DNA from 4 places in the Paenibacillus sp. FW507-14B1B genome. Region 1 is predicted to be linked to each of the others. Evidence: riboswitches for the same ligand, from Rfam matches in the RefSeq annotation. Region 1 holds a riboswitch; each other region holds the start of a gene.

Region 1 (3,193 bases):
TACCGCTTCCGTTCGGACCGATAATTCCCCACCACTCTCCTTCACGGACACTCCAGTCGATCTCCGATACTGCATTCAAGCGTTCATATCGCTTGCCTACATTGTGAAGTTTGATCATAGGGCTCCCTCCCTACGCTGCTTTTTATTAAGGTACAGCAAATAACCAAAGAATGGAGCTCCCACAAATGCGGTTACAACCCCAATCGGAATTTCAGTAGGTGCTAGCAAAGTTCTCGCTGCCGTATCCGACCAGACCATGAAGATCGCCCCGCCGAGTGCCGATAGTGGAATAATAATTCGATAATCCGAACCTGTAACGAGCCGAATCATATGAGGTACGACTAGTCCAACAAAACCTATTACTCCGGACACCGACACTGCCGCAGCGGTTAAAAGCGTAGCTACAATAAGAACACTCATCTTCAGGCGATCCACATTAAGCCCCATATGGGCTGCTTGTCTTTCGCCTAGTGATAGCAAATTCAGCATCCGTGCTCGGCTCCACAAAAAGATAAAGCATACAATAAAGTAAGGGAATAGCACCGTTATGTACGACCACCCCCGCATGCTTAAGCTTCCCATGGTCCAGAATAAAATATCCGTTAATGTATCCTTTGACATAACCGTCAAGAATGAAACAGCCGCACCTAGAAACGACTGCATGATCACACCTGATAGTATTAGTCCATGCGTCGGAATTTTTCCATTATCTCTAGCGAGTAACAGTACGATCCATAGCGTAAGAATACCCGTCAGAAAAGCAACCAAGGGCAACGTCCAAGCTCCAGCGAATGCATATTGCAGTCCGTAGAAGATTAGAAACGCAGCTCCGAGTGAGGAACCGGACGATACACCCAGCGTGAATGGATCCGCAAGAGGATTTCTTAGAACACCTTGAAATGCAGCACCAGCAACTGCAAGTGAGGACCCAACCAGCATGCCGAGCAAAATTCGGGGAAGACGTACCTTCATAATAATCTGCTCCGATGCGACCTCCCAGTTCGGTGTGATAGAATCACCAATCCATGGAAGTTTGTGTAGCAGCATCGCACCGATCTCTGTAACGGGTAAATGAACCGCACCAATGCCAAGACTGACCACGAGTGTAAGAACTAAGAGAATAAGCCCTGTCACTGCGTACACCGCAAGTTTTCTACTCATGATGTTATCCGTACTGGATGGATTACTATCACTAATTGTTTCAATCGATTTCTCATCAGTTTCTCTCCTATCCCGTGTATGCAAGCGCCGAAATGACTCGTATCTCTGACAGGCACCCTATAATTCACCATAAAAAACCCCTGATCTCATAGAGAATCAAGGGCTACGTTTCGGAGATAATGAACTTTATGAACTAAAAAATGAGCTTATAATAAAAGTCTACTCGTCCAAAATAGTTCTGCCAAACGTAATCCTTTCCTCGAAGGACCGTCAGATTCATCATGCGAAGCAGGTCTCCTGACTTACAGGTTGAAATGATACCTCCGCCTTCCCGAGCCTTACTAGGTCAGTGGCAATTATGGAGGATATCCCTGATTCACAGTGGCGGGACCGTGCCGGATTTTAACCGGCTTCCCTTTTAACCCAGAAGCAGCCCTGTATTTAGGACTGTCTTTCCAGGACATCGCATGCAATGAGTATTCTTTTTTTGCTTAGCCAAGCATACTTCTCTGTTGACGATTATATGAAATATCTACTCCGCTTACAACCTAGAAATTCACATATGAAGTTAATCATACAGTTTGGCATAGAATTTTAAGCGTTACCGTTCCCCATCATAGCATTTATCACCCATCGCTCACAGAACCTTTGCTCTAGAGTCAAACATTGGTTTACAATAGATTTAAATGTATTACATTAGACAAGAAACCACACGGAGGCGTACATAATGCTGTTTATTGATAACCAGGGAATACATGATCCAGCCATAAATCTGGCCATTGAGGAATACGCATTGAAACATTTACCGATGGACGATAGCTACCTGCTCTTCTACATCAATCAACCATCGATTATTATAGGCAAACATCAGAACACAATTGAAGAAATTAACCAAGAATATGTGCGTGATAACAACATCCAAGTTGTACGACGTTTGTCAGGCGGGGGTGCCGTATATCATGATCTAGGAAACCTAAACTTCAGTTTTATTACCAAAGACGATGGGCAGTCCTTTCACAATTTCTTGAAATTCACACAACCTGTTATCGATTTCCTACAAAAAATGGGTGTCCCTGCAGAGCTTAGCGGACGTAATGACCTTCAAGTTGGGGAGAAAAAGATTTCAGGCAATGCACAATTCTCCACACGAGGAAGAATGTTCAGCCACGGAACACTGATGTTTGATCTCGATTTGGATCACGTACAAGCTTCACTTAATGCGAATCCAGAGAAGTTTAAATCAAAGAGTACAAAATCAGTCCGTAGTCGTGTAGCCAATATCAAGGAACTTCTCGGAGCTGACGGAAACGAGATGACCATTGAACAGTTCCGCGCTGAGCTGCTGCGTTCGATCTTCGGTATGGAACCTGATCAGGTTCCTCAATATGTACTAGAGGAAAAAGACTGGGAGATCATTCACCAAATCTCCAAGGAGCGTTACCAGAACTGGGATTGGAATTATGGCCTATCGCCAGAGAGCAATGTGAAGCATGCAAAGAAATTTCCTGTGGGTATCATAGACATCCGAATGAACATAAAGGATGGGCATATCCAGGAGATCAAAATATATGGTGACTTCTTCGGTGTTGGCGATGTAGCGGATATCGAGAATGCACTTCGCGGCAAACGTTACGAGGAGCGTGAAGTTAGAAGTCTTCTTACTTCCATTAATGTAAAGCATTACTTCGGTAATCTTGAGCTGGATGATCTCATCGGTTTGATCTTCCTGGAAGAATAACCGGAATGACTGGATCATCAGAAAAGCCTTGCTCACAGGGAATGACTCATTCCCTGTGAGCGAGGCTTTCTCATTAATTTCGATTATTTAGAAGCTATGAATACATACCAGAGAAGAACTAGTGTAAGTACGATGCACACATTCTCCACCATATTTCCCCATTTACTTCCGGTGCTCATCAGTTTAAATTTCACTCTGAATTTCAGTGGAGGCAACAGCCGTATTCCACGATTCGTTAGCATATCAGCTGCTAAGTGAAGAGCATAGGATAAACCTCCTGCAACCCATATACTC
Region 2 (3,193 bases), on a different contig from region 1:
TCATGTCTCTGATCGGTGTTTGGTTGGGACGAACGATGGGATCAGCACGAGAAGGTGAGACGACATGATCTTATGGATTGGGTTAGGCGGTGTCCTTGGGGCAATTGCTCGTTATAGCGTTGGCATCTGGATTGGAAAAAGAGCAGGAGGTTCTTTTCCATGGGCCACCATGCTTGTAAACGTGGTAGGTTCTTTCATTCTTGGGATACTCGCCGGCTCTGCTGAGCGGATTCCTGAAGTGATGTATAGCATTTTAGGAATAGGGTTCTGCGGTGCCTTTACTACCTTTTCAACATTTGGTTATGAGGCAATCTCCTTGGCAGGAAACAAACGTTACACAGAAACCTTATTATATGTTTTTATATCGTTAATCCTTGGACTTGCAGGAGCATGGGCGGGACTAGCGATAACAACATAAAGCATGAGAGTACTCTACTAAATTATTTGTTTTATATTTCATTTGGGGAGGATGAAGAGTTTGCGTAAACAAAAATTTGTGATTCTGATGCTATCTGCTGGTCTACTTCTGAGTGGATGTGGTGCTGGTAAAACTGAAGGTAAAGGCGAGGCAAATTCCAAAACAGGGACAGAAGCTACTCATGAGCATGCGGGACAGACGACTCTTGCCAACGGGGATATTCAGGAGATGACAGCATCTGCTAAAGATCTGCCAACTTTTTTGAATGGAAAAAGTGACGAACTCCGGACAATTTATGCGCTCGCTGCTCAGGTGAAAGATGTACTCCCATGGATTCCATGTTATTGCGGATGTGGAGAAAGCGCTGGGCATGATAGCAACTTGAATTGCTTTATTGATGAGGTTAAAGAAGATGGCAGCATTGTGTGGGATGATCATGGTACACGTTGCGGCGTTTGTCTTGAGATCGCTGTTGAATCTGCCAAAATGAAGAGTGAAGGAAAAAGCCTAACTGAAATCCGTAATGCTATTGATGAGAAGTACAAGACGGGCTATGCAAAGCCTACGCCAACGCCTATGCCGACAGAAGTTAACTAGGCACTGTGATTATTGTTACAGTTAATCACCTATATATTGTTATATCTTTTGATATGACAACTACATATAGTGATTAATGGTGATCGGATACGTTCCGATCTTAAAAGGGAATCCGGTGAGAATCCGGAGCGGTCCCGCCACTGTAACAGGTACTCGCGAAAGAATAGTACGAGCCTGAACATCTCTTTCCAAATGTACTGAAGCCAGATACCTGCCATTATGACAACACTGTATTGCCTACGGTTGATAGGAGGGTGTTTCAGGTAGGAATAGGTATCTTGGTCTGTCTTGATTTATATACCGGATTCTTGGATGAAGCATGTCTACCGTAAACCTAAGCGGCAGCATGCTTCTTTTTATTTGTGCTTTAGTAGTAGGAGGAGAGAATAACCATGAAAGTTATTAAAAGAGATGGAACACAGGTTGATTTTGATGTTAAACGAATTATGAGAGCGGTAGACAAAGCATTTGAGGCCGTAGAAGGAATAACTAAAGAGGATGCCTCATCTCGGATTGCTAAGATGGTTGAAGACGAGACAAGCAGCGTGAATCAAATATCGGTTGAAGCCATACAGGATCTCGTTATTCAGTATTTAAAGAAGATCGGACACGAGAATACGGCTAAAGCGTATAAGGAATACCGTGAGGCACGCGATCTGGAACGTATGAAGCGTGGAGAGCTGTACAAGATCAGCAATGATGTTATCGGTGTAAAGGACATGGATTTGCTCCGGGAAAATGCGAATCTGAACGGGGAATCTTTCAGCGGGAAAATGAGCCGGATCGGTTCGGAATATGCTAAGTGGATGGCAAGTTCGTTCATGTTACCACCCGATCTAAAAGAAGCGTTAAAAAACGGATATGTGTACGTCCATGACCTGGATCAATATGCTTTAGGAACAACGAACTGTATCTTTATTCCGTTTGATCGATTGCTCGCGAATGGATTTAATACCGGAAATGGTTCAGTGCGTTCACCACAGAGTATTATGACCGCTATGGCTCTTGTTGCAATCATATTCCAATCCCAGCAGAACAGCCAATTTGGCGGAGTATCGGGCAATAAGATCGATTGGGATTTAGCACCGTATGTAGGGAAGTCCTTCCGTAAGCATTTTCGGAAAGGGCTGAACTATCTAGGTGAAGGAGAGTTGAATTCAGGGTCGGATCTCTTGGATGAAGAACTCATAATGGATAATATTTTACTGCAAAAACAATTCCCGCGTACTTATTCATTCGCCTACGAGGAGACGGTGAACGAAACGAAGCAAGCGGCGGAATCTCTCATTCATAATCTGAATACGATGAGCAGCCGGGCCGGTGGCCAGATTCCTTTCACTTCATTAAATTATGGAATGTGCACTTCTACGGAAGGACGGCTGGTGTCGCATGCGCTGCTTGAAGCGACGATGAAGGGACTTGGTCGAGGGGAAACTCCGATTTTTCCACAACATATTTTCCAGTGCAAGCAAGGAATTAACCAGTCAGAAGGGGACCCCAATTACGATCTGTTCTTAAAAGCAATAGAATGCTCCAGTCGTCGTTTATACCCGAACTTTGTCAATGTGGATGCGACTTTCAATCTGCCCTATTACCGTCCGGAGGACCCGGATACCATCATTGCAACGATGGGTTGCCGGACACGTACCATCTCTGATCGGTTTGGTAGGAATCGTCTTAGTGGAAAAGGGAATCTATCCTTCAATACGATTAACTTGGTACGTCTAGGAATTGATCATGGCATAGCTTTGGGTAAACGTGAGGAAGCGGATTTGGATGGATTTTTTCAAAGCCTGGAGCACTATATGAGAATCGCTGTTGAAGGATTAATTCATCGCTATAAGATTCAAGCCAAGCAGCCGGCAAAGGCCTCTGATTTTATGATGCGTGAAGGTGTGTGGGAAGGTGGAGAGAAATTAGCTCCTGAAGACAAGGTAGCTGATCTCTTGAAGCACGGTTCGCTCGCACTTGGCTTTATTGGACTTGCGGAAAGTTTGAAAGCTTTGACAGGATATCATCACGGCGAGGATGAGAAGGTAAGAGAGCTCGGGCTTGATGTGATCAAGTGTATGCGTGTCTATTGTGATGAAATGAGTGAGAAATACAATCTGAACATCACGCTGTTCGCCACACCAGCAGAGGGCTTATCCGGAAAATTTACAAAGATGGACCGAAGCA
Region 3 (3,193 bases), 450 kb from region 1:
CAACCCTTGCTCATCGCCTGAGTACTTCGAAATTGCGTGGGCTGATCCGTCTTGGATATAGGCAACCTCTTTCCCGCTCATTCCCTTGAAGGTTAAGGTAATGAAGGAGCTGAATTCGATCTTACCCTTACCACCCATTGTGAATGCCTGAACAATCTCATCCAGCTTATGTTCCTCTGGAATAATTGGTTTGATCTGATCTTTTAAAGCAGAATCCGTCTTATGGATTGAAGTTAATAACTCCAATGCTGAAGCGTCGCCCGTTGTGACCTGAGTGCCTTTCGGAATTACGACAGATACATTACCCTTTGAAGCCTCTAATTTTGGAAGGCTGCTATTAGAAGGTAGTTGCGTACTAACCTTTGAATTCTTATCCGCTGGGATGGTTACCGTGATTTCTTTACTGCTATCTTCTGGCTTGATAGGAACGATATAATTATTATTATCGTTCGGAATAGCAACTGCTGGCTGATCACCAGATGGCAATGTCACTACTAAATCTTTTGGAAACTCAGGTTGTTCTGGAAGTTCTGGTTGTTCAGATTGAACATCAGTCATGTCATAGAGACGGTTCTGACCGTTCTTGAATCTATCGTAGGCTACTAGAGCGTAGGTCGCTTGATCCGTAGCCATACTCATTACAACGCCATTTTTCGAATATTTAAAGCCACCATCCGGTACTGCAAATGTCAATAAGGCATCTAACGGAGTGTTTCCATCCTTAATGAATCGCAAATCCGTCTGAGGATCGATACCAAGACCTGTTAACGCTACTATAACCTGCGCTACACTAGCACTATTGGCAGTCCCCCAACTCTTATAACCTCCATCACTTGTCTGAACTGAGGATAACCATGCAATAGCCCGATCGACTGCTTCTTTTACCTTTGTATTGGATTCATAATAAGGGGTTAGCCCTTGGATCGCCATCGCAGTATAATCTGGGTCTGAATTCCACCCACCACTAGCAATCTCTTTATCTAAAAGATTCTGTATAAATTTCTCCCTTGTCGCTTGGATTCCATCTCCTGTTAAATTAGGCATTTCAGAGCGATTACTATCCAACGCGATAAGAGCAAAACTAGTCGCATTTATCCCCTGTTTTATAACAAATTCATAATCTGCTAGTGCACTGCTTACATCGTATGAAGCAACATTCGTATTGTCTTTACCTATGGAGTTTAAAGCCAAAATCAATCTTGAGTTCTCAGTACTATAGTCTTTATGCAACTTACCATTATTTTCAAGTAACTTCTTTTCAACACTAGATACCACATTGTTGTAATACTTCTCGTAGTAGTCATCAGGTACTGGATAGTTAGCTCGTGCTAGCGCTAGAATCGACCACTCGTTCACAAAAACCGGATTTTTAACGGTGTTAAGAATATAAGCAAGGCTCTTATTCATTTGTTCTTTAGCTAGTAGTACAGTGTCTATCTTCTTGGTGATCGTAAATCTTTCCTCTGTCTCATTCCCTGCGCCATCGATAGCCGTTACGGTTACACGATTCGTACCATCCTGTAGAGTAACTCCGTACTCCTCGTTCACCGCAGTAATGACGTCATCATTCACTGCGACTTCCGGAATAATGTCTGTGTACACGTTATCTGTTACTGTAACTTTGAAGCTTATTTCACTAGATGATACTGTCTGTTTATCTTGTATCCCATCTATCGTAATCCTCGGAGGTTCTGTATCTTCCTTGGGTTCTGTATCTACTGCTTCAATCGGATCATTGTTAACAGTAGTAAGCTCTTCTATTGGAGCAACGGAAGTGTCAGCTTCATCCGCGTAGGATACCGTCATCCCGTTCGTGAACATTGTCATTACAATGCTTATGATCAGCAGCCATGCGATTAATTTATTTTTTCTCATCTCAATCCATCATCCTTCCAATTCATCTTTCGCTCTACTTCGAATAACACAAAAAGACCTCTCAACTTGAATCGTTAAGAGGTCTAATAGATTACACAGCTATATTCAGCCAGCACTAATAAACACCTTCCTATCCATCGTAGAGTTGTGGTGTGACAAAACAGGCAGGTATTCTGGCTCAAGTATCAACATCCTAGCAGCCTTCCCAGTTTCCCAGTGGCATTGTTGCAAGGACTCCTCTTATACAGCGGCGGGACCGCGTGGGATTCTCACCCACTTCCCTTTTAACCAATCATGAGATGGAATGTTCCATTCCACAATTGACACCTGTTTCGCATGTTCCATATTTGATTGTTATATTTTTCATTCTAATTAATATATCACTTTTTACCAAGGAAAATATTTTTCTTTTGTTGAAATAATATACTTATTCTTCACACTCCACGTAACTCGCCGCGTACCAGCTAGGTATATGCTTCTGAAATCCACCGTACCAACTCATCACTTCGGAAGCTCTTTTGAGCATAAAATCAACTTCTTCTTGTCCAAAAGGAATGGCCCAATGAACCGAAGAAAGCTGGTTACTTGCCAAATACAGAGCCATCAATCTAAAAAAGGTATCAGGTACATCATGATTAAAATAACCATTAATACGCCCCGAAGCGAAATACTCACTCACACTTGCATCAAAAGAAATACGATTAAACTCCTCCCATGGGTCTCCATAATCAAACCGATTAAAATCAATGATTCCAAGCTCTCCAGAGGATGTAACGACCATATTTCCTATGTGATAATCTCCGTGCTGAAAAACTTTAGGCCGATCATCTAATAGATAGCGGTTCTGTTCCACGTAACGCATGATCGTCTGATCTCCCTCTATATGAATGCCGCAATTGTTATAATTCGTTATGTATTTATCGATTTTGCGATTATAGTATTCTGACCATGTCTGTTCATCATGATTGGCGTGGACTTGGTGGATTCGTCTTAAATACTCACCTGCCTTCACACCGATAAGATACTGCTCCTTCGCACTCAGCAGAGGGATAACTTCACCAGCATCCTCTCCTTCCATCCAAGTGAGTAAAGAAAAGACGGATTTACCGTTATTGCATAGCCCAAATTCAATAGGCCGAGACATGGATACATCAATGCCATCCAGCAGCTTCATCGATTCGAACTCGAACTGCTTCTTCTCGTATTGAGAGATATCAGACATTCGAAGCAGCATTTCCGAACCGTCTGTCGCCTGGATGTAGTATTTCTTGTCTGTTGACCAGCCCTTATGGATCTCCTCTACAATCTTCCATGTTTC
Region 4 (3,193 bases), on a different contig from region 1:
CTGCGCTAAGATACCGATTACTCCCTGTTTTTCTCCAGTATAAGAACGGGTAGGTACTAGATATCACAATAATAGATACTGCTGTAATGGTTGCTAATTCGATAGAAATGATATTCAGCTCCCTGCCACTTTTTAGACTTAATATGTGTATATTACGTACCACCCACCAGTATTACAGTAATTCATGGCGATGGTATTTTTAATAGGCTTAATATATAAACACACAAAATACCTTTAGGTTATATCCTCCAGTATTAGGTTTTTAAAAGCAGCAAGGAGTGAATGCACCTTAATTATGTCAATTCAACAATAGCAAAATAGCGCAACCCCCATATCAGAGAGCTGCGCTAATTATCCCTTTATAGCTAGGTTACCGAAAAGAGTTGAGCTAAAACATATACTCTCCTTGTTAACCACCCAGCTTGTCTTGAACAGATTGAAGCTTTTGTTTGCTTGATGAAGCTTGATCCCGGCGATCGTCGATTTTGACAGCTGTGGATACACGTTTGGCACCGGATAAGAATGGCGCTTCATGAAGCGCGGCAATAGCCTGCCATACATCGCTCAATTCACCTTCGATAATTGTACTCATTGACGTCAATTCATATGAGATTCTCTCCTGCTTCTGCAGCACCCTCTGCATCTCTGCAACATACATACTTAGGCTTGTTGTAGCCGTTCCAATCGGAATGACAGTTACTTCAGCAATGGCCATGGACGATAACCTCCTAATATAGGCTTTTACATAACATTATTGTACCAGTCTAGGACATCATTTCAAATTCTCATATGAACCGATTCTCGTTCAAATAATGCTCTCAAACGCAATGACTCATAAAGCGTGTATCTCCTTAGAAAAGGTCGTAATTCGTCAAAATGTGCGAAATCTCACCCTCTTTTGGCGGATTGCAGATTGGCGATTTCCCTCCTCATTTGCTATAATTCACCTTGCGTCTATTTTTAAGAAAAGAGTTTACAAGCACAATATATTGGGTTAAATTTAATAAACATCAACCAAATATAGTGTATGCAGGTGTTTGACACTTCATAGAGTTGTCACACTTAATAGGGAAGCATGGTGCAAATCCATCACGGTCCCGCCACTGTAAAGGGTTTTAGATCGCATTTTTTGCGTTTCTGAGATGACTTCGGCTTTAAGCCACTGAAGGCTGCGTTAGACCTTTGGGAAGGCGCCGAACTCTATACCCCAAGTCAGGAGACCTGCCTGTATACAGTAAAGCACCTATCCTACGGGAAATTAGGAAAGTGTTCTCTTACTGCGTCTGTACATATCAGCGAGCCCTAAAACGGCGGCTCAAGCTACTATGCACACTTCACCCACAGCGCATACGAACATTTTCAGCCTTCCTAAGGTTTGGAAAATGTTTTTTTAATGTTCTTTTTCCCATTTCCCCCTAAGAAAGCGAGGATTTACCCATGCCCCAAATCGTAGTTAAACCGAACAACCGTCAATTAGCTTTTGATCCAAATCGCCTCTCTGTATATGCCGATCGGATTTTGAATGAACTAGACATGCTGAATAAGGAGCAACTGCTTCGCGGTGTGAATTCTAAACTCCGTGGCGAACAAGTAACTGGTGAGGAGATCAGCAATGCGTTCACCATGTCGGCACTCGAGCTTGTTACTAAAGAAGAACCGAACTGGAAGTTCGCAGCGGCTCGTTCGCTTTTGACATCCTTATATAAAAAAGCGGCTAACCATCGTCGTTACAAAGCTTATCCGGACGAGCCATACGGTAACCTATATCCTCTCATTACTGAGCTGGTGCAAAAAGGTATCTACCGTGAAGAGCTTCTGGAATGCTATACCAAAGCACAAATTGAAGAACTCGCAGAAACAATTGATTATACCCGTGACTTACTGTTTGACTATATCGGACTGTTGACACTCGCTGAGCGTTATCTTGCTACTGATTTTGATGGTCGTGTGATGGAGCTTCCGCAAGAGCGTTATATGATTATTGCCATGTACCTCATGCACAAAGAGCCTGCAGAGAAACGTATGGATCTTGTTAAAGAAGCATACTGGGCAATGAGTAATATCTATATGACCGCAGCAACGCCAACCATGTCCAACGCCGGCAAGAAGGTAGCAGGTCAGCTGTCCAGCTGCTTCATCGATACCGTGGATGACTCACTTGAAGGCATCTTCGATTCCAACACGGACGTAGCTCGTCTCAGCAAAATGGGTGGCGGCATCGGCGTTTACCTTGGAAAGGTTCGTGCCCGTGGTTCAGACATTCGTGGACACAAGAACACAAGCTCCGGCGTTATCCCTTGGATTCGTCAGCTGAACAACACCGCTGTTAGCGTAGACCAGCTTGGTACACGTAAAGGTGCAATTGCCGTTTATCTGGATGTATTCCATAAAGACATCCTTGCCTTCCTAGATCTGAAGCTGAACAATGGTGACGAGCGTATGAGAGCACATGACGTGTTCCACGGCGTATGTCTACCTGATATGTTCATGGAAGCTGTTGAAGCTCGTGATGAGTGGAGTCTCTTCTGCCCGCACGAAGTGAAGAAAGTAATGGGTTGGAAAGACGAGAACGGTCGTCCGCTCGGTCTAGAAGACTTCTATGACGAGAAACTTGGCGAAGGCAAATTCCGTGAAAAATATGCAGAGGCTGTAGCGAATCCACAGCTTTCCCGTATTACGGTTCAAGCCATCGACATTATGAAACGTATTATGAAATCCCAGCTAGAAACCGGTACACCGTACATGTTCTATCGTGACACGGTTAACCGCGCTAACCCGAACTCCGCACACGGTATGGTTTACTCATCTAACCTGTGTACTGAAATTATGCAGAACCAATCGGCTACCGTTGTGGAACAAGAAGAGCTTGTAACCAAGGATGGACAGACTCGCATCGTCATCTCCAAAGTTCCTGGTGATTTTGTTGTCTGCAACCTGAACTCCATTCACTTGGCTCGTGCAGTTCCAGCGGGTGTGCTCGAACGTCTCGTACCCATTCAGGTGCGTATGCTCGACAATGTTATCGACATCAATAATATCGAAGTACTGCAAGCACAATACACGAACAGCCAATACCGCGCAGTCGGTCTCGGAACCTTCGGTCTGCATCACTTGCTGGCTCTTGAAGGTATTCGCTGGGAATCTGATGAGGCGGTTGCCTATAACGATAGTCTGTATGAAAAAATCAACTACC

What was found. Region 1 has a riboswitch for cobalamin ahead of AC3WJJ_RS14350 (FecCD family ABC transporter permease). Riboswitches for the same ligand answer to the same signal wherever they lie in the genome.
Region 2: another riboswitch for cobalamin. It lies ahead of AC3WJJ_RS08075 (anaerobic ribonucleoside triphosphate reductase); the one in region 1 lies ahead of AC3WJJ_RS14350 (FecCD family ABC transporter permease).
Region 3: another riboswitch for cobalamin. It lies ahead of AC3WJJ_RS11980 (S-layer homology domain-containing protein); the one in region 1 lies ahead of AC3WJJ_RS14350 (FecCD family ABC transporter permease).
Region 4: another riboswitch for cobalamin. It lies ahead of AC3WJJ_RS16475 (ribonucleoside-diphosphate reductase subunit alpha); the one in region 1 lies ahead of AC3WJJ_RS14350 (FecCD family ABC transporter permease).

The regions. Positions count from the first base shown of each region.
Region 1 is NZ_JBYSWS010000002.1:1,244,459-1,247,651, forward strand. It holds gene AC3WJJ_RS14345 (ABC transporter ATP-binding protein) at 1-118, opposite strand, end outside; gene AC3WJJ_RS14350 (FecCD family ABC transporter permease) at 115-1,161, opposite strand; cobalamin riboswitch at 1,432-1,642, opposite strand; gene lplA (lipoate--protein ligase) at 1,889-2,899, shown strand; gene AC3WJJ_RS14360 (metal-dependent hydrolase) at 2,983-3,193, opposite strand, start outside.
Region 2 is NZ_JBYSWS010000001.1:1,700,048-1,703,240, reverse strand. It holds gene crcB (fluoride efflux transporter CrcB) at 1-68, shown strand, start outside; gene crcB (fluoride efflux transporter CrcB) at 65-418, shown strand; gene AC3WJJ_RS08080 (PCYCGC motif-containing (lipo)protein) at 470-1,015, shown strand; cobalamin riboswitch at 1,075-1,248, shown strand; gene AC3WJJ_RS08075 (anaerobic ribonucleoside triphosphate reductase) at 1,408-3,193, shown strand, end outside.
Region 3 is NZ_JBYSWS010000002.1:794,534-797,726, forward strand. It holds gene AC3WJJ_RS11980 (S-layer homology domain-containing protein) at 1-1,875, opposite strand, end outside; cobalamin riboswitch at 2,022-2,221, opposite strand; gene AC3WJJ_RS11985 (phosphotransferase) at 2,303-3,193, opposite strand, start outside.
Region 4 is NZ_JBYSWS010000003.1:168,415-171,607, forward strand. It holds gene AC3WJJ_RS16470 (MTH1187 family thiamine-binding protein) at 410-715, opposite strand; cobalamin riboswitch at 1,015-1,243, shown strand; gene AC3WJJ_RS16475 (ribonucleoside-diphosphate reductase subunit alpha) at 1,438-3,193, shown strand, end outside.